DNA from 3 places in the Mesorhizobium sp. WSM4848 genome. Region 3 is predicted to be linked to each of the others. Evidence: riboswitches for the same ligand, from Rfam matches in the RefSeq annotation. Region 3 holds a riboswitch; each other region holds the start of a gene.
What was found. Region 3 has a riboswitch for cobalamin ahead of AC0L16_RS03590 (DUF1636 family protein). Riboswitches for the same ligand answer to the same signal wherever they lie in the genome.
Positions count from the first base shown of each region.

Region 1: another riboswitch for cobalamin. It lies ahead of AC0L16_RS12380 (aromatic ring-hydroxylating oxygenase subunit alpha); the one in region 3 lies ahead of AC0L16_RS03590 (DUF1636 family protein).
Region 2: another riboswitch for cobalamin. It lies ahead of metE (5-methyltetrahydropteroyltriglutamate--homocysteine S-methyltransferase); the one in region 3 lies ahead of AC0L16_RS03590 (DUF1636 family protein).

Region 1 covers NZ_JBVVPX010000010.1:114,632-125,124, reverse strand. The annotation lists gene AC0L16_RS12410 (carbohydrate ABC transporter permease) at 1-844, shown strand, start outside; gene AC0L16_RS12405 (carbohydrate ABC transporter permease) at 846-2,000, shown strand; gene bglA (beta-galactosidase BglA) at 2,005-3,669, shown strand; gene AC0L16_RS12395 (ABC transporter ATP-binding protein) at 3,695-4,807, shown strand; gene AC0L16_RS12390 (DUF680 domain-containing protein) at 5,020-5,244, opposite strand; gene AC0L16_RS12385 (DUF680 domain-containing protein) at 5,311-5,514, opposite strand; cobalamin riboswitch at 6,020-6,222, shown strand; gene AC0L16_RS12380 (aromatic ring-hydroxylating oxygenase subunit alpha) at 6,327-7,574, shown strand; gene AC0L16_RS12375 (FAD-binding oxidoreductase) at 7,598-8,713, shown strand; gene AC0L16_RS12370 (FAD-binding oxidoreductase) at 8,827-9,573, opposite strand; gene AC0L16_RS12365 (molybdopterin-dependent oxidoreductase) at 9,570-10,181, opposite strand; gene AC0L16_RS12360 (MBL fold metallo-hydrolase) at 10,267-10,493, opposite strand, start outside.
Region 2 covers NZ_JBVVPX010000037.1:54,077-64,569, reverse strand. The annotation lists gene hemN (oxygen-independent coproporphyrinogen III oxidase) at 1-1,305, opposite strand, end outside; gene AC0L16_RS27275 (Ros/MucR family transcriptional regulator) at 1,507-1,974, opposite strand; gene AC0L16_RS27270 (cytochrome-c peroxidase) at 2,518-3,555, shown strand; gene tdh (L-threonine 3-dehydrogenase) at 3,768-4,820, opposite strand; gene AC0L16_RS27260 (hypothetical protein) at 4,931-5,224, shown strand; partial or broken gene AC0L16_RS27255 (IS5/IS1182 family transposase) at 5,295-5,384, shown strand; partial or broken gene metE (5-methyltetrahydropteroyltriglutamate--homocysteine S-methyltransferase) at 5,496-7,822, opposite strand; cobalamin riboswitch at 7,938-8,138, opposite strand; gene AC0L16_RS27245 (adenosine kinase) at 8,520-9,512, opposite strand; gene metK (methionine adenosyltransferase) at 9,621-10,493, opposite strand, start outside.
Region 3 covers NZ_JBVVPX010000002.1:246,429-256,921, reverse strand. The annotation lists gene AC0L16_RS03615 (NADH-quinone oxidoreductase subunit D) at 1-473, opposite strand, end outside; gene AC0L16_RS03610 (NADH-quinone oxidoreductase subunit C) at 483-1,082, opposite strand; gene AC0L16_RS03605 (NuoB/complex I 20 kDa subunit family protein) at 1,091-1,672, opposite strand; gene AC0L16_RS03600 (NADH-quinone oxidoreductase subunit A) at 1,663-2,028, opposite strand; gene AC0L16_RS03595 (winged helix-turn-helix domain-containing protein) at 2,365-3,576, shown strand; cobalamin riboswitch at 3,606-3,809, shown strand; gene AC0L16_RS03590 (DUF1636 family protein) at 3,848-4,276, shown strand; gene cobW (cobalamin biosynthesis protein CobW) at 4,279-5,331, shown strand; gene AC0L16_RS03580 (cobaltochelatase subunit CobN) at 5,350-8,988, shown strand; gene cobG (precorrin-3B synthase) at 8,985-10,469, shown strand; gene AC0L16_RS03570 (precorrin-8X methylmutase) at 10,466-10,493, shown strand, end outside.

The sequences.
Region 1 (10,493 bases), on a different contig from region 3:
GCTGTTCGTCGGCCCGGCCATGATCATCCTTACCATCTACCTGATCTACCCGGTCGTGGAGACGCTCAGACTGTCGTTCCTCGATCGCGGCGGCACCAATTTCGTCGGCTTCACCAACTATGAATGGGCGTTCGGCGATCGCGAGTTCCGCAACTCCATCCTCAACAACATCATCTGGCTGGCGGTGGTGCCCGCCGCCTGCACCTTCCTCGGGCTGATCATCGCCGTCCTCACCGACAAGATCTGGTGGGGCACCATCGCCAAGAGCCTGATCTTCCTGCCGCTGGCCATCTCCTTCGTCGGCGCCAGCGTCATCTGGAAATTCATCTACGAGTATCGTGGCGCGGGCCAGACGCAGATCGGCCTGCTCAACGCCATCATCCAATATTCCGGCGGCCAGCCGCAGGTCTGGATATCGCTGCCGTTCTGGAACAATTTCTTCCTGATGATCATCCTGATCTGGATCCAGACCGGCTTTGCCATGGTCATCCTGTCCTCTGCCTTGCGGGGGATTCCCGAAGAGACGCTGGAGGCGGCCGTCATCGACGGCGCCAATCCGTTTCAGATCTTCTGGAAGATCATGGTGCCGCAGATCTGGGGCACGATTGCCGTCGTCTGGACCACCATCACCATCCTGGTGCTGAAGGTTTTCGACATCGTGCTGACCATGACCAACGGCCAATGGAACAGCCAGGTTCTGGCCAATCTGATGTTCGACTGGATGTTCCGCGGCGGCGGCGATTTCGGCCGCGGCGCCACCATCGCCATCATCATCATGATCGCAGTCATTCCGATCATGGTCTGGAACATCCGCCAGGCCAACAAAGAGACGGGAGGACATTGAGATGGCCGCGTCGACCGGAAAGTCCTTTGCCAGCCGTTTCGGCGTCCATATCGCGGTCTTCATCTTCGTCGCGATCTGGACGATCCCGACACTCGGCATTCTCGTCTCGTCGCTGCGCGACAAGGACCAGATCATCGCCTCGGGCTGGTGGAACTCGTTCGCCAGTTCGACGCAGACGGAAGCGGGCCGGCTGCCACCTGCCTCGGCGCAAGTCGAGAAGGACGGCAAGTTCGTCCTCGAGGGCAACATCTTCGGCGACGATCCGGCCCGCGACATCAGCGCCTTCGGCGTCAAGTCGTCGGCGCCGACGCAATATCCCGCCGGCACGACAGCCGATCTCGGCGACGGCGAGACCTTGCAGCTCAACGCCGACGGCAGTTTCGTCATGACCTCGACCAAGCCGTTCGAGGGCAAGCGCGGCCAGCGCGTCTACTACGCCTCGTCGGCGGCACCGAAATTCACCACCGACAATTACAATACGGTGCTGTTTTCGGAGGGCATCGGCCGCTCCTTCATGAATTCGCTGACCGTCACCATTCCGGCGACGGTCATCCCGATCCTGATCGCGGCATTCGCCGCCTATGCGCTGGCCTGGATGCGCTTTCCCGGCCGGGCGTTGCTCATCGCAGTGATCATCGGGCTCCTGGTCGTGCCGCTGCAGATGTCGCTGATCCCGCTGCTAAAACTCTACAACGGCGTCGGCAGCTTCTTCGGCGTGCCGTCGAAAACCTATCTCGGCATCTGGCTGGCGCATACCGGCTTCGGCCTGCCCTTCGCCATCTATCTGCTGAGAAGCTACATTGCCGGCCTGCCACGCGAAATCATGGAATCGGCGCGCATCGACGGCGCCAGCGATTTCGAGATCTTCGTCAAGATCGTGCTGCCGCTGTCGTTCCCGGTGCTGGCCTCCTTCGCCATCTTCCAGTTCCTGTGGGTGTGGAACGACCTGCTGGTCGCGATGGTTTTCCTCGGCACCGAGGGCGACCAGATCGTGCTGACCGCCAAGCTCAACGCGTTGCTCGGCTCGCGCGGCGGCGACTGGGAGATCCTGACGACATCGGCCTTCATCACCATTGTCGTGCCGCTGATCGTGTTCTTCTCGCTGCAGCGCTATTTCGTCCGCGGGCTGCTCGCCGGCTCGGTGAAGGGAGGTTGAGATCATGCAATCCGCTGTGAAAGCGACGTTGAGCCCCGACTTCGCCGTCGACCGCGACTGGTGGCGAGGTGCCGTGATCTACCAGATCTATCCGCGCAGCTATCAAGACTCGAACGGCGACGGCATCGGCGACCTCAGGGGCATTATCGGCAGGCTGCCCTATATCGCGGCGCTCGGCGTCGATGCCATCTGGATCTCGCCGTTCTTCAAGTCGCCGATGAAGGATTTCGGCTATGACGTATCCGACTATTGCGACGTCGATCCGATGTTCGGCACGCTGGCCGATTTCGACGCCCTGACCGCCGAGGCGCACAGGCTCGGGCTCAAGGTGATGATCGACGAGGTGCTGTCGCATACGGCAGACATCCATCCGTGGTTTAAGGAAAGCCGCTCGAGCCGCACCAACCCAAAGGCGGACTGGTATGTCTGGGCCGACGCCAGGCCCGACGGCACGCCACCCAACAACTGGCTGTCGATCTTCGGCGGTTCGGCCTGGCAGTGGGACACCAGCCGCCAGCAATATTATTTGCATAATTTCCTGGCCGAGCAGCCCGATCTCAACTTCCACAGCCGCGCGGTCCAGGACGCGCTGCTCGATGTCACCCGCTTCTGGCTGGAGCGCGGCGTCGACGGTTTCCGCCTCGACACCATCAATTTCTACTTCCACAGCCAGGGCCTCGAGGACAATCCGCCGCTGCCGCCCGAACAGCGCAACGACCAGACCGCTCCTTCCGTCAACCCCTACAACTACCAGGACCATCTCTACGACAAGAGCCGCCCCGAAAACCTCGGCTTCCTCGAACGCTTCCGCGCCCTGCTCGACGAATATCCGGCGACGGCGGCGGTTGGCGAAGTCGGCGATTCGCAGCGCGGACTGGAGGTGGTGGCGGCCTATACCGCCGGCAGCAAGCGCGTGCACATGTGCTATTCGTTCGACTTCCTGGCGCCCGAAAAGATCAGCGCGGCAAAGGTGCGTTCGGTGCTGGAAGCCTTTGGCAAGGTCGCCAGCGACGGCTGGTCGTGCTGGGCCTTCTCCAACCACGACGTGATGCGCACTGCCTCGCGCTGGGCGGGCGGCGAGGCCGACCAGTCCGCTTATCTCAAGGTGATCTCGGCGCTGCTGATGTCGCTGCGCGGCTCGGTCTGCATCTATCAGGGCGAGGAGCTTGGGCTCGGCGAGGCCGAGCTGCAATTCGAAGACCTGCAGGACCCCTACGGCATCCGGTTCTGGCCGGAATTCAAGGGCCGCGACGGCTGCCGCACGCCGATGGTCTGGAATGGCGCCGACAGCAATGGCGGCTTCTCCACGGCAAAGCCCTGGCTGCCAGTGCCTGCCAAGCACCTTTCGCAGGCCGTCGATGTGCAGCAGGGCGACGACAGTTCGCTGCTCGAACACTACCGGCGCTTTCTCGCTTTCCGCCGTCTGCATCCGGCGCTGGCCAAGGGCGACATCGAGTTCATCGAAAGCCAGGGCGATACGGTCGCCTTCACGCGCCGCGAGGGCAATGAGCAGATCGTCTGCGCCTTCAATCTCGGCAGCCGACCGGCCGAAGTCGATCTCGGCGGACGCTCGCTGCAGCCCTTGCCGGGGCACGGGTTTTCGGGACAGACTGACGCCGGTTTTATCCGCCTCGACGGCTACGGCGCCTGGTTCGGGCGTATCGATTGAGTTTGCAATTCACTGGAGGGAACCCATGGCCGATGTCACGCTAAGGCAAGTGAAGAAATCATACGGCAATCTCAACATTCTCCACGGCATCGACCTCGACATAAAGTCGGGCGAGTTCATCGTCTTCGTCGGCCCTTCGGGCTGTGGCAAGTCGACCTTGCTGCGGTCGATCGCCGGGCTTGAGGAAATCACCTCCGGCGAGCTCAAAATCGACGGCGAGGTGGTGAACGACGTGCCGCCGTCGAAGCGCGGCATCGCCATGGTGTTCCAGTCCTATGCGCTCTATCCACACATGACCGTCTACGACAACATGGCGTTCTCGATGAAGATCGGCAAGGAGAGCAAGGCCGAGATCGACAAGCGGGTGCGCCAGGCGGCGGAAATCCTGCAGCTGACCAAATATCTCGACCGGTTGCCCAAGGCGATGTCGGGCGGCCAGCGCCAGCGCGTCGCCATCGGCCGCGCCATCGTGCGCAATCCCAAGGTCTTCCTGTTCGACGAGCCGCTGTCGAACCTCGACGCGGCACTGCGCGTCGCAACCCGCATCGAGATCGCCAAGCTCAAGGAGTCGATGCCTGCTACAACGATGATTTACGTCACCCACGACCAGGTCGAGGCGATGACGCTGGCCGACCGCATCGTGGTGCTCAAGGAGGGCCATATCGAGCAGGTCGGCACGCCGATGGAGCTCTACAAGAAACCCGGCAATCTGTTCGTCGCGCAATTCATCGGCTCGCCGGCCATGAACATCCTGCCGGCGACGATCGACAAATCAGGCAACCCGACCATCGTCAGCCATGTCGGAGGCCGCAAGGCGACGGTGCCGATCGCCACGCCGGCCTCGGCGACGGGCGCTTCGGTGAGCTTCGGCGTGCGGCCGGAGGATCTGATGATCGCCACCGGCGCGGATTATCTTTTCGAGGGAACGGTGGATTATGTCGAGCAGCTCGGCGAGGTCCAGCTCGTCTATGTCGACATCGGCCGCGCCGACCTGCCGCTGGTGACCAAGCTGCCAGGCAACGTGGAGGTCAAGCGCGGCGCTGCGCTGCGGTTGAATGCCGATGCCGGCGACCTGCATATTTTCGATGCCGACGGACATTCATTCACGCTCCACAAAGCGGAAGCAAAGGCAGCCTGAGAGCGGCAGCCGAACTGATGGATGTTTGGTGACCCACAAACGAGAGCGGCGGGCAAAAGCCCGCCGCTCTTGTGCGTTCCGGTCGCTGCCCTGCGGGGCGGACTTCTGTACGTCGCCCGACGAGTTCAGCGCGTGTAGACCGGCGAGCCGTTATTGCGTACCGTAGCACCAGCGCGGCGGGAAAATGCCGCGGCTGCCGTTGGAACGAACTGTTAGTTGTTGCCGAACAGGTTACGGTCGCTGCCGTTGACGGGTTTCTCGTCAGCCGGAACCGGATTCTGCGCCGAAGCCGAATTCCGAATCGAAGCCGTGTACGAGTTGCTATCGACCGCAGCGGCCGGCTGGTTGGCGCCATTCGATCCAAAGTTGTCACTACCGGCAAAAGCGCTGCCGGAGATGGCCACAATGGCGGCGGTGGCAAGAATGATCTTCTTCATTTCTAGTACTCCTGAGTTCCTCAAAGCCCGAGCGGCGGACCGCCACTTTGCTGTTGGGATCGGCTGTTAATTGTTGCCGAAAAGGTTGCGGTCGGAGCCCTGGAGAACGGGCTGCTTTTCAGCGTGAGCCGGCGTCTGGACAGAGGCCGTGTAGGAGCTGTCAACCGCAGCAGTCGGCTGGTTGGCGGCGTTGGACCCATAATGGTCGCTGCCGGCAAAGGCGCTGCCGGTGGCCAGAACGGCGACGGCAGCAAGAGCAATCTTTTTCATTTTAGTACTCCAGTATCTTAGTCTTCCGTCCGTCTAGCGGCGTGTCTTGGGAGGATGCGCGTCGTTCGGACAGCCCCGATGTGGGAAGGCCATTCGGCGGATTCCAATCACGAAGTTGTTCCGTGTGGACCAAGAATCTACACCTTGAAATTGTACCAGAGACATTTACTTCAATGATTTTCTGTTTTCTTTTCAACGATTTATGGCAAGTTAGCCGTTCATGATTTGACGGATTGGCGGACCTGCGTTCACAGCGTGCTGCACGCATTGTCAACAGAAACGAACCGTTCGGTTCGATTTTAGAAGCGACTAATAGTCACTTTTGTAAACTGTTAACCTTCCTGATCTCTGCCGCGGGTCGGATTCGATGTCACGGCAGCCGACAATGGCCTCCGACAAAGTGGGGTTTCAGCCCTGCAGATATAAACCTGCAGGTTTCGCCGGCCGTGTCGCGCCGCATGAATACGATGTCGCTTTCATGCCGGCAGTCAGCCGGCCGTCATGATTAGATCACGCCATCTCAGGTGCCGCTTGGTGACGACGAAGCGGAGAATTGGGAAGCCGGTCAGAACCCGGCGCTGCCCCCGCAACGGTGGTGGAGTTCAAGTCGCAACGGGAGACCACTGGGCCACAAGCCTGGGAAGGTGTCGCGATGAGTCCGCAAGGACACTCCAGAGCCCGGAAACCAGCCCGAGATTTCTAGACTCGACTGATCGCGGTGGGCGGTCAAGAGGTGGATGATGCATGTCGCCGGCGTGCAAGCGGTCCTCCCTCCATCACCACCAGTTCAGTCCTTTACACGAGGACAGGACATGGACGCGCGCAACGACATGCTGAGGCTCTTGCACGGCCGCAGGCAAGGCTATTCGCTCGAGCAGCCCTTCTACACCGATCCAGATTTCTTCAAGCTCGACATGGAGCTGATCTGGTATAGCGACTGGCTGTTCATCGGCCACGATTGCGAGTTGCCGAAACCTGGCAGCTACATCACCGCCCAGATCGGCGACTACCCGCTCGTGCTGGCCCGCGACCAGCAAGGCAAGATCAATGCCTTCCACAATTCCTGCCGCCATCGCGGCAGCCGTGTCTGCAATGCCGACAAGGGCACTGCGGCGAAGCTGGTCTGCCCCTACCACCAGTGGACCTACGAGCTGGACGGCCGGCTCTTGTTTGCTCGCCATATGGCGGACGGCTTCGACAAGAGCCAGTTCGGCCTGAAGCCGGTGGCTTGCGAAAGCGTTGGCGGCTACATCTTCATCTGCCTGGCCAACGAGCCGGCGGACTTCGCGCCGATGCGCGCCATGATCGAGCCTTACCTCCTGCCGCACCGGCTGCGCGAGGCAAAAATCGCCTTCGAATCGACCATCGTCGAGAAGGGCAACTGGAAGCTCGTCTGGGAGAATAACCGCGAGTGCTACCATTGCGCCGGCAACCATCCGGAACTCTGCAAGACATTCCCGGAAGCGCCGACCGTCACCGGCGTGCAGGGCGCCGACAGCGATCCGGAGATGCTCGCCCACTGGGCGAAATGCGAGGCGGCGGGCTTGCCGAGCAAATTCCGCATCGATCCGGCCGGGCAGTATCGCGCCACCCGCGCGCCGCTGCTGCGCGACGCCGTCAGCTATACGATGACGGGCAGACGCGCGGTGAAGAAGGACCTTTCCGACAGCGTTTCGACCGACCGTATCGGCTCGCTGCTGCTCTATCACTATCCGACGACCTGGAACCACATCCTCGGCGATCATGCCGTCACCTTCCGCGTGCTGCCGATCAGCGCCACGGAAACGGCCGTCACCACCAAATGGCTTGTCCATAAGGACGCGGTCGAAGGCGTCGACTACGACCTCGCCGAGCTTACCCATGTCTGGACCGAAACCAACGATCAGGACCGTCGCATCGTTGAGGAAAACGCCTTCGGCATCCTGTCGCCGGCCTATGAGCCCGGCCCCTATTCGGAACTGCATGAGGGCGGCGTCATCCAGTTCGTCGAATGGTACGCCTCCTTCATCGGGCCGCGCCTTGCCGAGGCTGGGCGGCCGGCGCTGCGCAGCGTCGCCTGAGCGAGGTCAAGGGGATGAATGCAATGACGGACCTTGGCCTCTATCGCCATCTCGACGAGATGGCGCCCTGGAACGACAGGCTCCAGGTGCTGGAAGTCATCGGCGTCAGCGACGAGGCGCCTGAGGTGAAGACCTTCACCTTCCGCTCCGACAACCAGACCTGGTTCCGTTACAGACCGGGGCAGTTCGTGACGCTGGAACTGCCGACCACCGAGGGCCCGTTGATGCGGACCTATACGCTGTCGTCCTCGCCGTCGCGGCCGTTCTCGATCGCGGTGACGGTGAAAGCGCAGACCGGCAGCCTCGGCACACGCTGGATGTTCGACAATCTGAAGCCCGGCGTTCACGTGAAGGCCTATGGGCCGGCGGGCGACTTTTCGCTGCACAGCCATCCCGCGGCCAGGTATCTGTTCATTTCGGCTGGCTCCGGCGTGACGCCGATGATGTCGATGCTGCGCTGGCTGAACGACTGCGCGCCATGGACAGATGTCGGCTTCGTCAACTGCGCGCGCAAGCCCGAGGAGATCATCTTCCGCAAGGAGCTCGAGCTGCTCGGCAGCCGCATGCCGGGCCTGACGCTCGGCTTCATGATCGAGGAGCGGTCCAGTCGTGAGGGCTGGTTCGGCCATATGGGCCGGATCGACGCGATAAGGCTGCCGCTGCTGGCGCCCGATTTTCGCGAGCGTGAAATTTTCTGCTGCGGCCCCGACCCGTTCATGCGCGCCGTGCGGCAGATGCTGGAGGCGGCCGGCTTCGACATGGCCAACTATCATCAGGAGAGCTTTGCGGCCCCGGGGGTGGAGGAAATACCGGCTCCCTTCGGTTCGCCGGCAGAAGGTGGGCCGGCAGAGGACGGGGTCGAGATACCTGCCGAGGCCGCAACGCCGATCCGCTTTTCACTTTCGGATGTCGATGCCGAATGCGTTGCCGGCCAGACCGTGCTGCAGACGGCGCGCGCTTCGGGCGTACGAATTCCCGCAGCCTGCGAGTTCGGCCTGTGCGGAACCTGCAAGGTGAAAAAGGTCTCGGGCACAGTCGAGATGAGCCACAATGGCGGCATCCTCGATCACGAGATCGACGACGGTTTTATTCTCGCCTGCTGTTCAAGGCCGCTGTCGGCGCTCGAAATTGAGGTCTGATAGGTGGGGGGCTTGAAGCGCGTCGCGGCTGAATGGATTCATGCGACGCGCTTTAAGTTATTGTTATGCATGTCGTTATCGCAAAACCGCTGCACACTTTTGCGCGACATGCATTAGACCCCATAGCGTTCGGTGCGGATAAGGCTTGCCGGAACGCCGGCATCGGTCAGCGCCTGGGCGGCGGCCGACACGAAGGCATTCGAGCCGCAGACAAAGGCGAACCTTGGCGGCGCGGGCAGCCGCAGCATCGATTGCTCCATCATCGCGACATCGACCCGCCGCGAATAGTCTGTCGGGCGCCAGGCGGCCTCGCGGGTCAGCGCCAACACCAGATCGAAGCCGTCCCGGCGATTGTGGAATTCGATCAGCTCGTCGCGAAAGATCACCTCGTCCCAGACCCTTGCAGAGAACACCAGCACCGCGGGCACCGTCGATTTGCGCGCCGCGCGATGGCGGGTCATCGCCATCAGCGGCACCACGCCGGACCCGCCGCCGACCAGCAGAAGCGGGCCGCCGTCGCTGTCGGACCAGACGAAGTGGCCGCCGAGCGGTCCGCGCAGTTCGACCTCGTCGCCGACCGCCGCGATATCGTGGAAGAAGGGTGAGACCTCGCCGTCATCGAGCCTTTCGATCGCCAGTTCGATCGTCCCGCCGGCTTCCGGCGCCGAGGCGATGGAGTAGGAGCGGCGCGCCTGATAGCCGTCCGGCGCCGTCAGCCTGACATCGACATGCTGCCCGGCACGATAGGCAAAGGGCCGCGACGGCTCGAGGAAAAAGCTGGTGACGCGCGGCGTGCGTTTTTCGATGCGGGCGATGGTCACCGTCTGCCATGGCGACTGCGCCGCCGGCGCGTCGCTCATGGATCGCCCGTATAGCGCTGCTCGCGCCACGGGTCGCCATAGATGTGATAGCCGCGCAGTTCCCAGAAGCCCGGCTCGTCGCGCTCGGTGAACTGCAGCCCGTTCAGCCATTTGGCCGACTTCCAAAAATAGAGATGCGGAACCAGCAGCCGCGCCGGGCCGCCATGGTCCGGCGTGATCGGCTTGCCTTCGTAAAGCAGCGCCACCATCGCCTTGCCGGCAGTGAGATCCTGCGTCGGCACGTTGGTTGTATAGCCGTCGAAGGACAGCGCCAGCGTGAAGACGGTCGGTGGCTCGATGCCGGCATCCGCCAGAATATCGTCGACCAGCACACCTTGCCACGCCGTGTCGAACTTGGTCCACGCGGTGACGCAATGGATGTCGCGCGTCATTTTGGTCAAAGGCAGCGCGTTGAACTCTGTCCAGTTCCACGTCTTGATCGGTCGCGGTCCGTGCTTGAGCGTGAACGACCAGTCCTCGGTGCGCACACGCGGCGTCGGCCCGGCCGACAGCACCGGAAACCCTTGCTCGAGATACTGCCCCGGCGGGATACGCGCATCCGCATCCGTCGGGGGCTTTCGTCCTGAAGAGAAGCCGCGGGTGATCATCGAGACAAATCCGTTTGCATCAGGCCGCCGGTCGGCCTTCACCAATGTTGTCAAAGATACTCTGGCGGGCAACCAGATTCTTGGCTTATGCGCCGTCTGTTCGCCTGAGATAACCGGTGGCGATCTCGCGCATGCGTTTGGCGTCGAAGCTTGGCCCATGGCCGCCATGGCCGATGCTGACGGGCAGATCGAGCAGCCGCTGCATGGTTCGGCGATAGGCTGATCGGTCGGAATCCGGCAGGTCGTCGATCAGCATCGCGTCGTAGATGGCGTCGCCGGCGAAGAACAGCCCGTCGGCCTCATCGAACAGCG
Region 2 (10,493 bases), on a different contig from region 3:
GAATGCGGCAGCAACAGCGCGAATCACGAAGCGATGCTCCTGCCGCACCCGGATGAGACCGTTTTCGATGTCCACTACCCCGTCCTCGGCCAGCTTCGCCAGGCGTTCAGTTGAATCGAGAAAGCGGATTGGATCGAACCCATAAGCCGCACAGATTGCCGGCACATCGGCCTCCAAATCGCACATCAGCCGCTCGATGATTGCGGCTCGCACGCGGTCTTCGTCTGTGAGCCGGTAGCCTTTTGACGTTGCCAGACGGCCACGTGCTATGTGCCGGCTGTAGGACTCGTGTGTCACGTCGTTCTGGACGTAACCATCGCCGACCCGCCCGATAGCCGACGCGCCGAAACCGATCACGGTTTTGCAGGTGTCGGCCGAGTAACCCAGCGAGTTACGCCGTAGCCGACCGCGGGTCTGCGCCAGCGTAAGTTCGTCGTCCGGCAAGGCGAAATGGTCGAGGCCGATCTCTTGGTAGCCAGCCGCAACCAGCGTATCTGCCACGGCCGCAGCCTGTTCGGCGCGGGCGACGCTGTCCGGCAGCGCAGTCTTCTCGATCAGGCGCTGATTCTTGATCACCGATGGAATATGCGCGTAGCCGAACACCGCAAGCCGGTTGGGACGCATGGCGACGGTTGCCGCCGCAGTCTGGACGCAGGACTCTACCGTCTGATTCGGGAGACCGAACATGAGATCGACGTTGATGCCGCTTACTCCATGCCGGCGCAGCTCTTCGACGGCAGCGGCCGTCTGCGCCTCGCTCTGGACCCGGTTGATGGCTTTTTGAACAATTGGATCAAAACTCTGCACCCCGAGACTCGCGCGGCTCACATTGGCTGCTCCCAGTGCCTCGGCGATCTCGCGCGTGAACGTGCGCGGGTCAATTTCGACGGCGATCGTAGCGGGCTCCCTGAACGCGAAGCGGCGGCGCAGGAGTTCGATCATGGCCAAGAATTCCGCTGCCCCGATCAGGGTCGGGGTTCCACCGCCGAAATGCACGTCGTTCACGACGAGCCTCTGCTGCACTTGCTCCGAGACCAAACGGATCTCGTCACGCAGAACGGCCACATAGTCGAGGATCGGACCCTGATTGCGGGCAATCGTGGTCGGAAAGCCGCAATACCAGCAAATCGATCGGCAGAACGGAATGTGGAGATAGAGCGACACCGGATCGTCAGCCGGCAGACCTCGTAGCCATTCCTCATAGCTTTCGGCGCCGACCGCTGCGGAGAACTCCGGCACAGTCGGATAGATGGTGTACCAAGGCAGGAGAGCCTCGCGATGTTTTTTCAGGATAGAAGTCTGCAACAGTTTCCCTCCCAAGCTGATAACTGTCCTCCTTTTACCCCTGCGATCTCCTGTGTCTCTGCGCTATGTCAATTCCATTCCGCTTCGCGCCGTGTAATCACACCGTGCAAGGAAAAGGCGGGATTTGATCCCGCCTTTCGATGTTTCGCTCACATCATGCCGATCGAGCCGCCAGCCCCACAGCGGGTCTGGATGAGGAAGTCACGCTGGTACCTTCTTTCTGGACCGCTTCTCCGGCGCCGAGACTTCAGGCTCTTTCGGTTTGCGGCCGAGTCCCATTGTCTTGGCCAGGGCAGAGCGCGCAGCCGCGTAGTTCGGCGCGACCATGGGATAGTCCGCCGGCAGACCCCATTTGGCGCGATATTCATTAGGGCTCAGCCCGTAATGGGTCGACAGATGACGCTTTAGCGATTTGAATTTCTTCCCATCCTCAAGGGAGACAATGTAGTCCGGCGTCACCGATTTTCTGATCGGGACCGCCGGCGTCAACACCGTCGGCTCTTGTGCCGGGACGCGACCGGCCGCCGTGCCCTTCAAAGCTTCGTGCACTTGGCCGATCAGGGCTGAAAGGTCCCCCACCGGAACGGGATTGTTGGAAACATAGGCTGAGACAACATCTGTGGTAAGCTGGATGAGGTTGTCGATGTTTTTGAAGTCTTCTTCTGGCATGAAACTCTCCGGTGGATTGGTCTGCGGAGCGTCGCTTCTAGTGGTGATTTCCGGTGAAAGCAACAAATGTCACGACAGGATTGTTCGTTGCTCGTCCAGGATTGAGGTCTATAGCACCACATCACGCGGTCGTGACACTGATCTGCCTGGTAGTCGCTGTCCCATAACTACGCCAGTGTTCGCCTTTCCGTTCCGATCTCGTCCGTTTGAATTGCAAAAGGAAGACGCAGAAAGCTTGTAAAGCACCATGAGCCGTGCACTCGCAGGGGGCAGAAAACCTTGCGCGTATGAAACAGGTTGGCGTTGCGGCAGCATGTGGCGATAGGCCACCGAACCGACCAAAGCCTCAGGCGAACAAACAGCGATTGCGCGCGCCCACCAATGGAATCCGCCGTCGGGCGATGGATACACCGCAGTTACTGTTTCCGCCGCTCGATTGGCTTGGTCGGCAGGCACGATTCCCTCGATCCGCTGATCTAGCGCAGGGCGTTCGCAAGCCGCATGTGGAGAATGGTTTCCGTGCACATCGTAAGGACTCCATTTATGAAAATTCTATTGCCTGCGGTGGCTGTTGTGCTTGTGGCAGCCACAGCTTTTGCTGCGCAGTCCATTCCGCCAGACCTCAGAGAAACGGCACTGGCCACCTTCAAGCCCTTGCCATTCACGCCGGCGCTCGCCAACAACCCGAGCACGCCGGAGAAGATTGCCCTCGGCAAGGCACTGTTCTTCGATCCACGCCTCTCGTCCTCAGGCGTTTTCTCCTGCAACTCGTGCCACAACCTGGCCACCGGGGGCGACGACAATCATGAAACTTCGATTGGCCATGGTTGGCAGAAGGGGCAGCGCAACGCGCCGACGGTGTTTAACTCTGTCTTCAACAAATCGCAGTTCTGGGACGGTCGCGCCGAAGACCTGAAAGCTCAGGCCAAAGGGCCGATACAGGCCGGTGTCGAAATGGCCAACACATCGCATCGAGTGGTCGAGACGTTCAGATCGATGCCGCAATATGTGGAGTGGTTCCATTCAGCTTTCCCGGATGAAGCCGATCCCATCACCTTCGAAAACGTAGCCAATGCACTCGCAGACTATGAGACGACACTGGTCACGCCGGCCCCCTTCGACGCCTTCCTCAATGGCGATGAGACCGCCATCGGTCCCAAAGAGAAACAGGGCCTGGCCCTTTTTATCGAAAAGGGCTGCTCGTCCTGCCATTCCGGTGTCAATATTGGTGGTGAAGGCTATTATCCATTCGGCCTCGTTGAGAGGCCTAGCGCCGACGTTCTGCCGGAGAACGACAAGGGACGATTTGCCGTCACCAATGTACCAGAGGATTCCTATGTTTTCCGCGTGCCGCCGCTGCGCAACGTAGCAATCACCGCGCCATACTTTCATTCGGGCAAGGTCTGGGACCTGAGAGAGGCCGTCGCTATCATGGGCACCACCCAGCTTGGCGAACAGCTAACGCAAATCGAAATCGATAGGATCGTTGCCTTCCTTCATTCGCTGACCGGAAAACGACCGGAGATCACATATCCCATCTTACCGACTGAAACGCCCACAACACCTCGGCCTCGATCCTAGCCAGTGGGAAAGCAGACGATCGCGGCGGGCCTGTGAGCATTTCCTTGCCCGATCTGGGCGAATTGCCACGAGCGTCGCCGATTTGGCCGCGATACGTCGCCGACGATTGAGCGGCGCACGTCGGGGGAGGAGCCACTGCTTTTGCACAGCGATGCCCCTCGCGCGGAGATCGACGGCAGCCAGGGTGGCGTCCCGTCAGTACCTCCGCAAAGTCACATCGGCCAATCGCCCTGCCAGTCCATCACCACCTTGCCCGAGCTGCCGCTCCTCGTCGCATCGAAGCCGGCCTGAAAATCATCAATGCCGATGCGGTGCGTGATCAGGCCGCTGACATCGAGGGGGCCCTGCACCAGCGCGATCATCTTGTACCAGGTTTCGAACATCTCGCGGCCATAGATGCCCTTGAGATGCAGCATCTTGAAGATGACCTTGTTCCAGTCGATCTCGAAGCCGGTCGGGGCGATACCGAGAATGGCGATCTTGCCGCCATTGTTCATGGCGTCGATCATGTCGCGGAAGGCGGGTGCCGCACCCGACATTTCGAGGCCGACGTCAAAACCTTCGGTCATGCCGAGCGCCGGCATGACATCGCGCAGCTTTTCCTTCGACGCGTCGACCACATGCTGGACGCCGAGTTTTTTCGCCAGCGCCAGCCGCACCGGGTTGATGTCGGTGATGACCACTTTTCGCGCGCCGACGCACTGCGCCACCAGCGCAGCCATGATGCCGATCGGCCCGGCGCCGGTGACCAGCACGTCCTCGCCGACCAGATCAAAGGACAGTGCGGTGTGAACCGCATTGCCCAGGGGATCGAAGATTGCGGCGATCTCGTCGGGCACGTCGTCGGGGATCGGCACGACGTTGTGCTGCGGGATCGCCAAAAATTCACCGAAGGCGCCCGGCCGGTTGACGCCGACGCCGAGCGTGTTGCGGCACAGATGCCCCCTGCCCGCCCGGCAGTTGCGGCAATGGCCGCAGACGATGTGGCCTTCGCCCGACACGCGCTGGCCGACCTTGTATTCGGTGACCGCGGCGCCGAAGTCGGCGACAGTGCCGACGAATTCGTGGCCGGTCACCATCGGCACCGGCACGGTCTTCTGCGCCCACTGGTCCCAATTGTAGATGTGGACGTCGGTGCCGCAGATCGCGGTCTTCTTGATCTTGATCAGAACGTCGTTCGGGCCGATTTCCGGCACCGGCACCTCTTCCATCCAGATGCCCGGCTCGGCCTTGGCCTTGACCAGCGCCTTCATCATGTTCGACATCAGATGCTCCTTACACCTTGGTTGGTTCTACTCCTCGCCGCTCCTCCGGTAGCCTAAACAACAGAAAGGTAGGCTCGGAAGCACACCCTGAGATCCTTGGATCGATCGTAATGTTGGCGGCTGCCTTTGTGTCGCGCAACACTTCACCGCGACCCGTGCGCTTGAAAAACTCTGTTTTCAGCGAACCTCAGCAGAAGCGGAGCAATCGCCATGCCAGACGCAGCCAAGTTTCAATTCAAGCGATGAGGAATGGTCGCAGCTTGCGGCTGGGCGGTATGGCTATTTTGTCGATGTCCGCCACATGCATTCCCTCGATACCGATGCTCTCGATGGTCGATCTCGCCGCCGATATCTCGATGGTGCCGGTGCACAGGCGGCATCCGCAAGCGTTCGCCCCTCGGTGAAGTGTCTGTTGACCGCTGGCTGTGTGAGAGGCTGAAGTTCATGGACAAAGCCGCCTTCCCCCATTTCGTGATCGAAATCATCCGTCCTTCGGACCGGAAGCGCTTCCAGATCCTGCCCCGCCGCTGGGCCGTCGAGCGGACCTTCGGCTGGACGACAAGGGTGGGGACTCGCACGCGTCCACCGACCTGTGCGCGGCTTTTCGATGTCGTCCTTTGTTTGAATTATCCGCGAAGCCCGCCACATGTTTGCCGGTCACAGTGGCCCAGCGGCCTACGCCTGCACTTTCTCCCGCAATGCGCATGCTGCAGCGACCATGTTGATGAGGGCAGGGCGGACCTCCTCCCATTTCCTTGTTTTGAGGCCACAGTCCGGATTCACCCACAGTTGGCCGTCCGACAGTCGCTCGCGAGCAAGTTGGGCGAGATGCAAAATCTCGCCGATCTCCGGGACACGCGGTGAGTGAATATCGTAGACGCCGGGACCGATTTCGTTCGGATATTTGGACTTGGTGAAGGCGTCCAGCAGTTCCATTTTGGAGCGCGACGTCTCGATTGAAATCACGTCCGCGTCCAGTTCAGCGATCGAGTCGATGATCTCATTGAACTCCGAATAACACATGTGGGTGTGAATTTGGGTCGCGTCCTCTACACCCGTCGAGGCGAGCCGGAAGCATTCGACAGCCCAGCCGAGATAATGTTTCCAATCGGACTTCCGCAGGGGCAAGCCTTCGCGAAACGCGGCCTCATCGATCTGGATCACCCTTGCGTCAGCTCTTTCGAGGTCGGCCACTTCATCACGGATGGCGAGTGCGATCTGGCGGCATGCCTCGGCGCGGAGTACGTCGTCGCGAACAAAAGACCAGTTAAGAACCGTCACTGGGCCAGTGAGCATGCCCTTCACCGGCTTTTTCGTCAGCGACTGGGCAAATTGCCACCAGAAGACCGTCATCGGATTGGGCCGCGAGACGTCGCCGAAGATGATGGGAGGGCGCACGAGCCGGGAGCCGTAACTTTGCACCCAGCCATGCTGGGTGAAGGCGAGGCCGGACAACTGCTCGCCGAAATGCTGCACCATGTCGTTGCGTTCAAACTCGCCATGTACCAGCACGTCCAACCCGATCTCCTCCTGCCAACGGACCGCCGCCTCGGTCTCCTTCTTCAGGAAGGCCTGGTAGTCGATATAGCTCAGCCGGCCCTTCGCATGGGCGGAGCGCGCCCTGCGCACCTCGGGCGTTGCGGGAAGGACCCGATGGTCGTCGTCGGGAACGGCGGCAGGGCGAGCGTGTCAGCCTGGACTCTCGAGCGCTTGGCAAATGCGCTCTTTCGTTGCTTCATGGCGCCGTCAATGCTGCTAACGCGCCCGTGGACGAGCGGATCATGGACCTTTGTCGACATTGCGCGCGCGGCGGCCGCCTCTTCAGAAGCCTTCAGCGCGCCTGCTACGGCCTCCCTGCCTTCGGACAAGGCTTGGGCCAGCACGAGCAGCTCTTCAGTCTTCTGGGCGGCGAATGCCAGCCACGAACGGACGTCTACATCAAGCGCGGTCTCCATCCGCAGGTCCATCGGCACATGAAGCATCGAGCAGGAAGGCGCAATTTCGACGCGGTCCAGCGGCCAACCGGCAACGACCGGCTTTATGCGGTCGAGAATGGCAGTCAGGTTCGCGCGCAAGACGTTGCGGCCGTCGATCAGGCCAAGTGAGAGCACCAGATCCTTCGGTGCGAGCTGACCAACCGTCTCCAACTGCTCGGGAGCGCGCACGAGGTCGAGATGCAGGCCCGCCAGGCCCAGCGAAAGCGCGGTCTCGAGATTGTCTCCCAGCGGCCCGAAATAGGTAGCCAGCATAATTTTCAACTTGGGCGCGGCTTTCGACAGCTGGCCGTAGGTGAATTCGAAGGCAGCTCGTTCGTTCGGGCTAAGGTCGAGCACAAGCGCCGGCTCATCAATCTGCACCCAGTCGGCCCCCGAGAGCTCCAGCCTCCGCAGGAGTTGCTCGTAGACGGGCAGCAGCCGCGGCAGGAGCGCAATGGGATTGAAACACTGGTCGGGAGACTTCGCCAGCTTGAGGAAGGTGACCGGTCCAAGGATGACCGGGCGTGTATGGATGCCGAGCTCTTTTGCCTCCAGAAAGTGATCGACTGGTTTCGTCGACGAGAGGGCGAATGTCTGATCGTCGCCCAGCTCCGGCACGATGTAGTGGTAGTTCGTGTCGAACCATTTGGTCATTTCCATCGCGGTTACGCGCTGGCCCTGAACTGCATGCCCGTGACTGGCGTGAACGCAACCCGCAGTATCGCCTTGCGTCCCGCGCGCCATCGCGAAATAGATGTCGAGCGGGACCTCGCCGCCCGTCCAGCCGTAACGGGATGGCACGGCGCCGACCATTGCTGCGGTGTCGAGCACATGGTCATAAAGTGAGAAATCGTTCGACGGGATTTTCGACACGCCGCGGTCGTGCTGCTCGCTCCAGCTGGCGGCACGGAGTGCCTTCGCCGTCGACAGAAGGTTGGCAGCAGAAGATTTTCCGGACCAGTAGCTTTCGAGCGCGAATTTCAGTTCTCGCCGGCGACCGATACGCGGCATGCCAAGCGTTGCTATGGGAACTTGCTGGGAGACATTCATTCCATACCCCGATGGTTGCGGCGGGGACAAGGAAGGCGCTAGCAGGCCGGCATAAACGCCGAGCTGCCGCGGCCACCAGACACCCCGCCCGTGGACGTTGTTTACCGTGGCAGGTCTCCTGGCTCGCGGGTCACAGCCTCTGCCCCGTCTTCCCGGGGCAGTTCGCCCCAGTGACATTGATGGGTTTGGCTCGCCGCTTACAGTTGCGGGGGCAGCGCCGGCATTGCACCGGCTTCCCTCTTAGCTCCGCTACGGCAACGCCTTGCGGAGAACCACGACACGCGGACAATCGCAGCAGCCCGCTTTGTGGTCAATGCGGTATAAAGAAATGTTTATGTGTTTATGTGAACCGTTCACCTGCGGCGTGTTCCCAAGTCGCAGGTCGCGGGTAGAGCTGAGCCATTTGCGCCACTCTCCGGGATTGTGCCTCGCCGCTCGGGCAATCTGCCGGTGACACGATCCCGGCTCAAAAACGACTTCGTCAAAAACACGTTTTGGCCATCATGATCGGCGGCAGTACTGGCCGAAGTGCGACAACGTTCCTGAGCCTGCAAAATTGAAATTTGGAGAAAACCGCCATCCTTCACGGACGGGCACGCGACATTTCAATGTGTACGCGCTTGTCTGGACAGCCTCACAAAGGGCGCTGGCAGCACCTCGCTGAAACACCGCCCTACAACAATCCCGCCTGCTCAGCCTCGCGGCGCAAATTCTGCCGCGGCCTGGGGCCGATCTGCTGGATCACCAATCCGGCCGCCAGTGAGCCAAGGTCGCCGCAGGTCTGCAGGTCGCGGCCTTGCGTGTAGCCATGCAGGAAGCCGGCGGCATAGAGATCGCCGGCGCCTGTCGTGTCGACCAGTTCCTTGATTGCGGTCGCCTTGATCACCACCGTTTCGCCGCCGCGCACGATTATCGAACCTTTTTCAGAGCGGGTCACGGCGGCGATGCGGCAATCCTTGCGGATCTGCGCCAGCGCCTCGTCGAATGACGATGTCTGGTAGAGCGACTTGATCTCGTGGCTGTTGGCAAAGACGATGTCGACCATGCCCGAACGCATCAGGTCGAGGAATTCGTCGCGGTAGCGGTCGACGCAGAACGAATCCGACAATGTCATGGAGACTTCGCGGCCTGCCGCGTGCGCCAGCTTCGCCGTCTGCCGGATCGCTTCCTTGGCGCGCGGCGGGTCCCACAGATAGCCTTCGAAATAGGTGACCTTGGCGCCAGAGGCCTTGTCGGCCTCGACATCCTCCGGCCCGAGCTCGACGCAGGCGCCGAGATAGGTGTTCATCGAGCGCTCGCCGTCGGGAGTGACGAAGATCATCGAGCGCGCCGTCGGCGGGTTGCCCTTGAGCGGCCTGGTGTCGAAGGCGACGCCCTGCGCATGGATGTCGTGGGCGTAAATTTCGCCGAGCGTGTCGTTCGAGACCTTGCCGAAGAAGGCGGCGCGACCGCCGAAGCTAGCGACGCCCGCTGCCGTGTTGCCGGCGCTGCCGCCAGAGGCCTCGATCGCCGGGCCCATGCGGCTGTAGAGCAGTTCGGCGCGTTGTGTGTCGATGAGGTTCATCGCGCCCTTGATGATGCCGTTGGTCTCGAGAAATTCCTCGTCGCACTGGGCGATGATGTCGACAATGGCATTGCCGATGCAAAGCACGTCATAATCCGACATCAAAATCTCCGCCAAAAACCCGAGCCGGCTTCTTGCCACGCCGGGGCCGGCCTGTTTTGGCGAGTGTGGAATGGGTCGCCCTATGCCGACGTATCCAATACCCGTGCATCACGCAGCTGCCGGTCCTGCCTCACGCAACAGGTCGTCAGCTCTGTCCGTCTTTTCCCAGGTGAACTCCGGCTCTTCGCGGCCGAAGTGTCCGTATGTCGCGGTCTTGCGGTAAATCGGCCGTAAGAGATCAAGCGCCTTGATGATGCCTTTCGGTCGGAGATCGAAAAGCTCAAGGACGGCGCGCTCGATTCTTTTTTCATCAATCTTTGCGGTTCCGAATGTATTGACGAGGACAGAGACCGGCGCGGCCACACCGATCGCATAAGCAAGCTGAACCTCGCACACCTCCGCAAGTCCGCTGGCAACGACGTTTTTTGCGACGTACCGCGCCGCATAGGCGGCCGACCGATCAACCTTGGACGGGTCCTTGCCCGAAAAGGCACCGCCGCCGTGACGCCCCATGCCGCCGTAGGAATCGACGATGATCTTGCGGCCGGTAAGCCCGCAATCGCCGCGCGGCCCACCGACCACGAACCGGCCTGTTGGATTGACCAGGAACCTTATCCTCGTCGTATCCAGATCGTCGTGAGGCAAGACCGGCCTTATGATCTCCTCAATGACGCCTTCGCGCACCGTGGCTTGTGAGACCTCCTCGTCATGCTGCGTCGACAGGACTATGGTATCAAGCGCTACCGGGCGCAAACCCTCATACCGGACGGAAACTTGAGATTTAACGTCCGGGCGAAGCCAGCCAAGGCGTCCGGTTTGGCGCACCTCTGCCTGTTTTTTTATCAAATCGTGAGCAAGTTGGATTGGCAACGGCATCAACGTTTCGGTCTCGTTGCACGCGTACCCGAACATGAGGCCCTGATCCCCCGCTCCCTGCTCGAGATCCTGCCCTCGTCCCTCGTCGACGCCCTGGCTGATGTC
Region 3 (10,493 bases):
GGCCGAAAATAGGCTGCATGCATGCGCGAGCCGCTGGCCCGCTCATAGAACACCATGAGCTTTTCGCGCTCGACAAAACCCCAGAGAGGCGGCGTCAGCGCTCCGACATCCATCGCCTGCGTCGTCACATTGAGGATGTGCGACATGATGCGGCCGATCTCGCAATAGAGCACGCGGATCAGCTGGCCGCGCTTCGGCACCTCGATGCCGAGCAGCCGCTCTGCGGCAAGCGCAAAGGCATGCTCCTGGTTCATCGGCGCGCAATAGTCGAGCCGATCGAGATAGGGCACGGCCTGCAGATAGGTCTTGGCTTCTATCAGCTTCTCGGTGCCGCGATGCAACAGCCCGATATGCGGATCGACGCGATCGACGACTTCGCCATCGAGTTCTAGCACAAGACGCAAAACGCCATGGGCAGCAGGGTGCTGAGGCCCAAAGTTGATATTGAAGTTGCGGACGGAAGTTTCAGCCATTCTGGCGTCTCAATTCGTCTTGGCTTTTTCGTCGCCTGGAAGGACGTAATCCGTCCCCTCCCAAGGGCTGAGAAAATCGAAATTGCGGAATTCCTGCTTGAGCTCGACCGGCTCGTAGATGACCCGCTTGGCCTCGTCGTCGTAGCGCACCTCGACGAAACCGGTCAGCGGGAAATCCTTGCGCAGCGGATGACCCTCGAAGCCGTAATCGGTCAGAATCCGCCTGAGATCGGGATGACCCGAGAACAGCACGCCATAGAGATCGTAGGTTTCGCGTTCGAACCAGTCAGCGCCCGGAAACACACTGGTGATCGATGGCACCACCGTCTCTTCGTCCGCCTGCACCTTGAGCCGGATGCGAACATTCTGCTTCGGCGACAGCAGGTGATAGACAACGTCGAAGCGCTTGGCCCGCGATGGATAATCGGCGCCGCAGACGTCGATGATCGAGATGAACTGGCATTTTGGATCGTCGCGCAGGAAGCTCACCACCTCGATCAGATCCTGCGGCTCGACCGAGATGGTGAGTTCGCCATAGGCAAACACCGCATCTCCGATCCGGCCGCTCAGCTTCTCGCCGAGGTGGGTCGAGAGTTCATTCAGGCTCATCATCCCGCTCACCGCTCGATCGTGCCGGTGCGGCGGATCTTCTTTTGCAACAGAAGGATGCCGTAGAGCAGCGCTTCCGCACTTGGCGGACAGCCAGGCACATAGATGTCGACCGGCACGACGCGATCGCAGCCGCGCACCACCGAATAGGAATAGTGGTAATAGCCGCCGCCATTGGCGCAGGAGCCCATCGAGATGACGTAGCGCGGCTCCGGCATCTGGTCATAAACCTTGCGCAGCGCCGGCGCCATCTTGTTGGTCAGCGTGCCGGCGACGATCATGATGTCCGACTGGCGCGGCGACGCGCGAGGCGCGACACCGAACCTCTCCGAGTCATAGCGCGGCATCGAGGTGTGGATCATCTCGACCGCGCAGCAGGCAAGACCGAAGGTCATGAACATCAGCGAGCCGCTGCGCGCCCAGGTGATCAGCGCCTCGGTCGAGGTGACGAGAAAGCCCTTGTCGGCAAGCTCGTTGTTGATCTCGAGGAAGAAGGGATCATTCGCCCCCACCGGTTTTCCGGTGCTGGGGTCGAGAATGCCTTTTGGCTTCGGCGCGACGAGCGTGCCGGAATTGTCGCTCAATCCCATTCCAGCGCTCCTTTCTTCCATTCATAGGCAAAGCCGATGGTCAGCACCGCCAAAAACACCATCATCGACCAGAAACCGAGCATGCCGATCTGGCCGAAGGACACTGCCCACGGAAACAGGAAAGCCACTTCCAGATCGAAGATGATAAACAGGATCGACACCAGGTAGAAGCGGATGTCGAACTTCATGCGGGCATCATCGAACGAGTTGAAGCCGCATTCATAGGCGGAAAGCTTTTCCGGATCGGGATTGCGGTAGGCCACCAGAAAGGGTGCGGCAAGCAGCGCCAGGCCGACGACAAGCGCCACGCCGATAAACAGGACGATGGGCAGGTACGAACTCAACAATGCGTTCATGCTGCAGCTTTCCGTTGGCGGCCAATCCACTCTGATTACAGCACCGGACCCACTTGCGGAAGCGTGACAGTTTAACCACTGAACCGTTTTAGGAGGCTCTATGCTGCAAGGCGGCGAGGGTTAGCGCAGGGCTTTCGGCGAAGCAAGTCAAACCTTGTTCAAAACATGGGTGCCGGACGGCATATCCGGATAAACTGGTCCGATCCGCTCCTGTTTGATTTCCTTCGCTTTTTACTCCACTTTTCTCTCCTGACATAGATGCCGCCAAAACCCTGCTAGCATGGTGCGGAATCATCGCTCCCACCTTTGGTCGAACGCCGACAGAGTGCCGTCTGCATGAAGGAAAAAATCTCGCTCGCCATGGCCCGGCGCATCGCGCTTGCCGCACAGGGGTTTGCCGATCCTCGCCCCAGCAGCACGCCTGACCGCCGTCATCTGGCCCGTGTGCTTGGCCGCACCGGCCTGCTGCAGATCGATTCCGTCAGCGCGGTGGTGCGTGCCCATTACATGCCGCTCTATTCGCGGCTTGGCCCCTACCCGCTCGCCCTGCTCGACAACGCCGCCGTGACGCGAAAGCGCAAAGTCTTCGAGTATTGGGCGCACGAAGCCTCCTTTCTGCCGGTCGAAACCTATCCGCTGATGCGCTGGCGCATGCAACGGGCCGAGCGCGGCGAGGAAATGTATAACGGGCTGGCCAAGTGGGGCCGCGAGCGCGCCGCCTATATTGAAGACATTTATCGCGAGGTCGTCGAACGCGGTCCGATCGCCGCTTCCGCCCTGGGAGGCCAGAAAGGAGACCAGAAAGGCTCGGGCGGCTGGTGGGGCTGGAGCGACGCCAAGCACGCTTTCGAATGGCTGTTCTGGGCCGGCCGCATCACCACGGCGTCGCGTCGCGGCTTCGAGCGGCTCTATGATCTACCGGAGCGCGTGCTGCCGCCGGCGATACTTGCCCTGCCGGTGCCCTCGCCTGAGGATGCGCACCGCGAATTGCTGCGCATCTCAGCCCGCGCCCACGGCGTCGCGACAGCAGGCGACCTGCGCGACTATTTCCGCCTCTCTCCCGCTGATATCAAGGGCCGCATCGAGGAACTGGTCGACGCCGGTGATCTTTTGCCGGTGACCGTCGAAGGCTTGGGCAAGCCGGCCTATCTTCACAAGGACGCCCGTTTTCCGCGCAAGATCGAGGCGCGCGCCTTGCTCGCTCCGTTCGATCCCGTCGTCTTCGAGCGGGCGCGCACGGAAAGACTGTTCGACTTCCGCTATCGCATCGAGATCTACACCCCTGCCGAAAAGCGCCAATACGGCTATTATGTGCTGCCGTTCCTGCTCGGCGAAAAGATCGTGGCGCGCATCGACCTTAGGGCTGACCGCCCCGCCGGCGTGCTGCGCGTCCATGCCGCCTATGCCGAGCCCGGCGCGCCGCCGCAAACCGCCGCCGAACTTTTTGAGGAATTGAAGCTGATGCAGGGTTGGCTCGGCCTCGAATGCCTCGAGGTGACGCCTGCGGGGGATTTGGGCCAACCGCTTGCCGACATTGCCGCGTCGTAGACGTGCGTTGACACGACTGCCTCCACAAGCCTAAATCCGCTTCAGACGGTCTCCTCTCGGCAAAGGGAGGAGCCAAGAGGGAATGCGGTGCGAAATCTCGATTTCAAATCCGCGGCTGTCCCCGCAACTGTAAGCGACGAGCCAAGGCCGAAAACCACTGGGAAAATCCCGGGAAGGCGGCACCAAGGCGATGATCCGCGAGCCAGGAGACCTGCCGTCTAGGACATAAGAATCCGATCGCCTGGCGGGTTTTCCGGGCAAGGAGCCTGATTTGGAACGCGACAGCAGTTTTTTGGCTGAGACAGCGGATTTATTATCCCGCGATAATGACGCTTTGGCCGGTGTCACCGTGGTCGTCTGCGCCTCCTGCCGTGACGAGACCGGCTCCGACGGCCATCCTCGCGCCGGCGAATTGTTGGCCGAAGACACGCGCCGCGCCGCCTCTGGCGAAAACATCCGTATCCGCACCGTCGAATGCCTTGGCAACTGCAAGCGCCGCCTCAGCGCCGCTATCCTGCGCGACGGCTGCTGGAGCTATGTCTTTGGCGACCTGACCACGACCAGCGGCGCCGATCTCATCACCGGCGCAAAACTCTTCGCCACTTCGACCGACGGCCTCATCCCATGGCGCGGCCGCCCCGATTGCCTGAAGCGCGGCCTCGTTGCCCGCATCCCTCCCCTCGACCTTTTGAAGGATTAGAAATGACCGCTCCAGAGTCGTCCGCTAATTTCTCGCGCGTGCCCTGCACCGTCGTCACCGGCTTCCTCGGCGCCGGCAAGACGACGCTGATCCGCCATCTGCTCGAAAACGCCGGCGGCAAGCGGCTGGCCATCATCGTCAACGAGTTCGGCGACATCGGCATCGACGGCGAGATTCTGAAGGGATGCGGCATCGACACCTGCCCTGAGGAAAACATCGTCGAACTGGCCAATGGCTGCATCTGCTGCACCGTCGCCGACGATTTTGTCCCGGCGCTCGACCAGATCCTGTCGCTGACGCCGAGGGTCGACCATATCCTGATCGAAACCTCCGGGCTGGCCCTGCCCAAGCCGCTGGTCCAGGCCTTCCAGTGGCCGACGGTGAAGAGCCGGGTGACGGTCGACGGCGTCATTGCCGTGGTCGACGGACCGGCGCTGGCCGAAGGCCGTGTTGCCAACGACATGGACGCCCTGCAGGCGCAGCGCGCGCAGGACGAGACGCTCGACCACGACGATCCGGTCGAGGAGGTGTTCGAGGACCAGCTCGCCTGCGCCGACCTGATCATATTGTCGAAGAGCGACCTGATGGACGCCGCCGGCTCGGCCCGCGCCAATGCCGTCATCGGCAAACACGCCGCCCGCGCGGTCACGATCGTGCCGGCCTCACAGGGCAAGGTCGATCCGTCCGTGCTGCTCGGCCTCGGCCTTGCCGTCGAGGACGACATCGAGAACCGCAAGACCCACCACGACGACGAGCTCGATCACGAGCATGACGATTTCGACTCGTTCGTCATCGATATTCCCTCGATCGCCAATCCCGATGAACTGGCCTTGCGTGTCGCCACGGCGGCGGAGGACGAAAACGTGCTGCGCGTAAAAGGCTTCGTCGAGGTCGGCGGCAAGCCGATGCGGCTGTTGCTGCAGGCTGTCGGGCCGCGCGTCAATCACTATTACGACCGCGCCTGGACTGATGAAGACGACCGCCGCTCGCGCCTCGTCGTCATCGGTCTGAAAGGGCTGAACCGCCCGGCCATCGAGCGTATCCTCGCCGGCTGACCTCAGGCACGAGCCGCGATGCACATCCTCACCACCACATCCGCCTCGCTCGACGATCTCGCCGAGCCTGTCGATCTCAGGCAGACGCCTGCGGATGTCGTGGCGCTGTCCTTCACCGACAGCGATCTGGCCGGGCTGGCGGCGGCGTGGCAGGCAGATGCGGATCGCCTGCCCTCGATGCGGCTGGCGGCTTTGCGCGATCTGCGCCACCCGATGTCCGTCGATCTCTGGATCGACAGCGTCGCCCGGCACGCCAGGGTTATTCTGGTTCGCATCCTCGGCGGCTACGACTGGTGGCGCTACGGCTGCGACCAACTCGCCTCGGCCGCCCGCGCGCACGGCATAAAACTGGCGCTGCTGCCCGGCGAGAGTCACGACGAGGATTTGCGGCTGATCGAATACTCGACGCTGCCGCGCGAAGAGCTCGACGCTCTGCTGGGCTATTTTCGTGAAGGCGGCCCGGCAAATATGACGGCGCTGGTGCAGAGGCTGGCGCGGCTGGCGGGACAGGACGCGGCGGTCGTGGAGCCGGTTGTCGTGCCGAAGGCGGGCTTTTATGAACCCGGACGCGGCGACGTCTCCCTCCCCCTCGAGGGGAGGGTCCGGCCGCAGGCCGGGGGTGGGGTCGCCTGTGAAGTGCGCCAACAGCAAAAAACGTCGAGCACTGCCGCAACGACCCCACCCGGCCCTGCGGGCCACCCTCCCCTCGAGGGGGAGGGGGACGTCGTGCCCATTCTCTTCTACCGTTCGATGCTGCTCGCCGCCGATATCGCTCCGATCGATGCGCTGTTTGAAGCGCTGCGGCAGCGCGGCATGGCCCCCGTGCCGATCTTCGTCTCCAGCCTCAAGGACCCGGCCTCGCTCGCCTTTGTCGAAACCGCGCTTGCCACGCTGAAGCCGGCCGCCATCATCACCGCCACGGCGTTCGCCTCGGGCGCCGAGTCCGGCGTCGAAACCCTGTTCGACCGCGCCGGCGTTCCTGTCTTCCAGGTCATCGTCGCGACGACACCCCGTGACATCTGGCAAGACAACCAGCGCGGCCTGGCGCCCGCCGATCTTGCCATGCATGTCGTCCTGCCTGAACTCGACGGCCGCATCCTTGCCGGCGCCGTTTCCTTCAAGGGCGAAAGCGAGGTCGATCCGGCATTGGCTTTCCGCGCGTTCTCCAACCGACCGGAGCCGGACCGCGTCGCGCAGGTGGCGAACCGTGTCGAAGCTTTCATCCGCCTGCAGCGCACGCCGCGCGAAAAACGCAAGCTCGCCATCCTGATCCCCGACTATCCGAGCGCCCCCGGCCGCACCGGCTACGCCGTCGGCCTCGACGTGCCGTCCAGCGTGCTGGCGATGCTGCACGACCTGAGCGAACAGGGCTACGCCGTTGAAGGGATTCCGCAAACCCCGCGCGCGTTGCTGGAGATGCTGGAGTCGGCCGATCAAGGATTAGCCTTGAAGGAGTATCTGACTTTCTCGAAGGAATTGCCGCCGGCGGCCATCGCTGCCGTGACGGCCGCATGGGGGAATGCGGCAGATGAGACAGGTTGGTGCGAGGCACCCCCCTCTGTCCTGCCGGACATCTCCCCCTCAAGGGGGGAGATTGCGCTGTCGTCGCTGCTTTCGCCAATTACCGAGGATGTTAAGGAAGAGCCGTCGGTAGAACTGCCGATCTCCCCCCTTGAGGGGGAGATGTCCGGCAGGACAGAGGGGGGTGTTCAAGCGCCTACCGCGGCAAATTTCCCCTTCCGCGCCGCCACCTTCGGCAACATCACAGTGGCGATCGCCCCCGATCGCGGGCGCTCGGTCGACCGCCGCGCCGACTATCACGACCCGACCTTGCCGCCGCGCCATGCGCTGATCGCCTTTGGCCTGTGGCTGCGCAAGGCGCTCGATGTCCATGCCCTCGTCCATGTCGGCGCCCATGGCACGCTGGAATGGCTGCCCGGCAAGACCGTGGCGCTCAGCGAAACCTGTTTTCCCGAGATCGTCACCGGTCCCCTGCCCGTCATCTACCCATTCATCGTCTCCAACCCGGGAGAGGCAGCGCAGGCCAAGCGGCGCATTGCCGCCGTCACCCTCGGCCATTTGCCGCCGCCGCTGACCGGCGCCGGGCTCGACGAAAACCAGCAGCAGCTCGAGCGGCTGGTCGACGAATATGCCCAGGCTGACGGGCTCGACCGCCGCCGCCGCGATCGCCTGGCGAGGCTGATCGTCGAAACCGCGGAAAAGACCGGTCTCGCCGCCGAGGCCGGCGTCGCCGGAACCGACGCGCCCGACGAAGCGCTGCGCCGCATCGACGCCTGGCTCTGCGACCTGAAGGATTTCGCCATCAAGGACGGCCTTCACATCTTTGGCCGCTCAGCCGAGGGCGAGACCGATCCGCTGCACGAGCAGAGTGCGGCGGCCGAGAAGTCAGCATTCATCGCCGCCCTCGACGGCCACCATGTCGCTGCCGGTCCTGCCGGCGCGCCGGCGCGTGGCCGGCGCGATGTGCTGCCGACCGGCCGCAACCTGTTCACATCAGATTCACGCACCATGCCGACGCCGACATCCTTCGATCTCGGCAGGGCGGCCTCCGACGAGGTCTTGCGCAGCTACATGCAATCGCATGGCGACTGGCCGCGCTCGCTGGTCATCGACCTCTGGGGCTCGGTCTCGCTGCGCACCGGCGGCGAAGAGATCGCGCAAGGCCTGGCGCTGATGGGCTGCCGGCCGCAATGGGATTCCGCCACCGGCCGCGTCACCGGCATCGAGGTGCTGCCGCCGGCCACCCTTGGCCGCCCGCGCGTCGATGTCACCTGGCGCATTTCAGGCCTGTTCCGCGACATGTTCCCGACCCAGATCGCCCTGATCGATGCGGCCGCCAACGCCGTTGCCGCCCGCGACGAGGATGCATCGGAAAACCCGCTCGCTGCAAAAACCCGCGCGGATGGCAAGGTCAGCCCGCGCATTTTCGGCACCTCGCCCGGCACCTACGGCGCCGGCGTCGAGGATTTATTGTCGAGCGGCGACTGGGCCGCGCGCGAAGAGATCGGCCGCGCCTATCTCGACGCCACCTCGCATGCCTATGGCGGCGCCGACGGGGAAGGGATTTCAGCGCCAGGCGCTTTTGAGGACCGTGTCGCCGAGGCCGACCTTCTCGTCCATACGGGAGACGATCCCGGCCGCGATATTTTGGAAGGCTCCGCCGATGTCGCCTTCATCGGCGGTTTTTCAGCGGCGCTTGCGGCACTCGGCAAGAACGCCGACGTCATCGTGCTCGACACCACGGATCCGCAAAAGCCGAAGCCGCGCTCGGTTGGAGAAGCCGTATCTCGGGTCGTTCGCGCCCGCGCGGTCAACCCGCGCTTCATCGCCGGCCAGATGCGGCACGGGCCGCGCGGTGCCTCGGAATTCGCCGAGACAGTCGACCGTCTCGTCGGTTTCGCCGAGACCACCCATGCCATACCTGGCAGGCTGATCGAGGCCGTGCATGACGCCTATCTCGGCGATCTCGAGGTGCGCGCCTTCATCCTGCGCGAAAATCCGGCGGCCGCGAAGGCGATTGCCGAGCGGTTTCTGTCGGCGCGGCGGCGCGGTCTCTGGCATCCGCTGCGCAATTCCATCGATGACGATCTCGCCGCACTGATCGCCGAGGCGCAGGCGCTAGGGGTGGCCGCATGAACGTCTTCTCCCGACGCGGCGCCTGCCCCGCTTTGTCCGCGCCGATGCAGACCGGCGACGGGCTTCTGGTGCGGCTCAACCCGGTCGCTGGAGGACTCTTGCCGAAGTCCTTGATCGGTCTCGGTGAATCCGCCTTGCGGCACGGCAACGGCATCATCGAAGTGACCGCGCGCGGCAGCCTGCAGATCCGCGGCTTGACGCCGGCCAGCGCCCGGCTGCTGGCAATGGAGGTCGACGCGCTCGGCATCGCCGTGCGCACCGGCGTGCCGGTGGAGATTGGACCGCTGGCGGGGCTGGATCCAGAAGAAGTTGCTGACCCGCGCCCATTAGCCGAACGCATTCGGGCGGCGATCGAAGAAGCCGGGCTAACGCCGCGTCTTGGCCCGAAGGTTTCTGTCATTGTCGACGGCGGCGGACAGCTGGCTATGGATGTGGTGACGGCCGATGTGCGACTGGCTGCGGTCAGAACCGACGCGGCCGTCGCTTGGCTGTTAGCTGTTGCTGGCGACAGGGAAAATGCGGCGCCGCTCGCTATGGTCGAGGAAGATGCTGCCTGCGATATCGCCGTCGCAATTCTGAGGATGGTTGCCGAAAAAGGGCGCGAAGCCCATGCACGGGATTTGACGGAGAGGCAGTTAATATCTCTCGCAAGTTGGCATTCCACGGCGCCCCCCTCTGTCCTGCCGGACATCTCCCCCACGAGGGGGGAGATTTCGCCCTCGTCTCCGCTTTCGCCAATCGCTGGAGGTGCTAAGGGGGAGCCGCCGGCGAAGCTGCCGATCTCCCCCCAAGTGGGGGAGATGTCCGGCAGGACAGAGGGGGGCGCCGTGGAGCGCCTTCCTTTGCCGGCTCGCTTCCCCATTGGCGTTTTCGATCTGACAGATGGGTGCGCTCTCGGCATCGGCCTGCCCTTCGGCAGCATGCCGGCGCAAAAACTCATCGGCCTCACGCAACACACCCTCACCCTCGGCGCAACCGAAATCCGCCTTGCCCCCCACCGCGCGCTGCTTTTCATCGGCCTCTCTCCGACCGCCTGCCACTCGCTCCAGCAGGCGGCCGCCACCCTCGGCTTCGTTACCGACGCTGCCGACCCGCGCACGAAAATCGCCGCTTGCCCCGGTGCGCCGGCCTGCGCCTCCGGCCGGATCGCCACGCGCGACATCGCCGAGACCATCGCCGCCGAGAACCGCGACCTTCTCGATGCCTCCGTCACCCTCCACATCTCCGGCTGTGCCAAGGGCTGCGCCCATCCAGGCCGGGCGGCGCTGACACTGGTCGGCGGCGAAAACGGAGCCGGACTTGTCGTGGACGGGACGGCAAAGGCCCTTCCTGCCGGATACAGGCCAGGCTATGACGCCGCGCGCGGCGTTGGCCGCATTGCCGCAGCGATCCGCGAAGCACGATTTCGAGGCGAGACCAGCGCCGCCTTCCTGACAAGGCTTGGCGCGGCCGGTGTCACCGAACTCTACCGACAGGAATGAACATGCCAGCCCCCTACGACTACA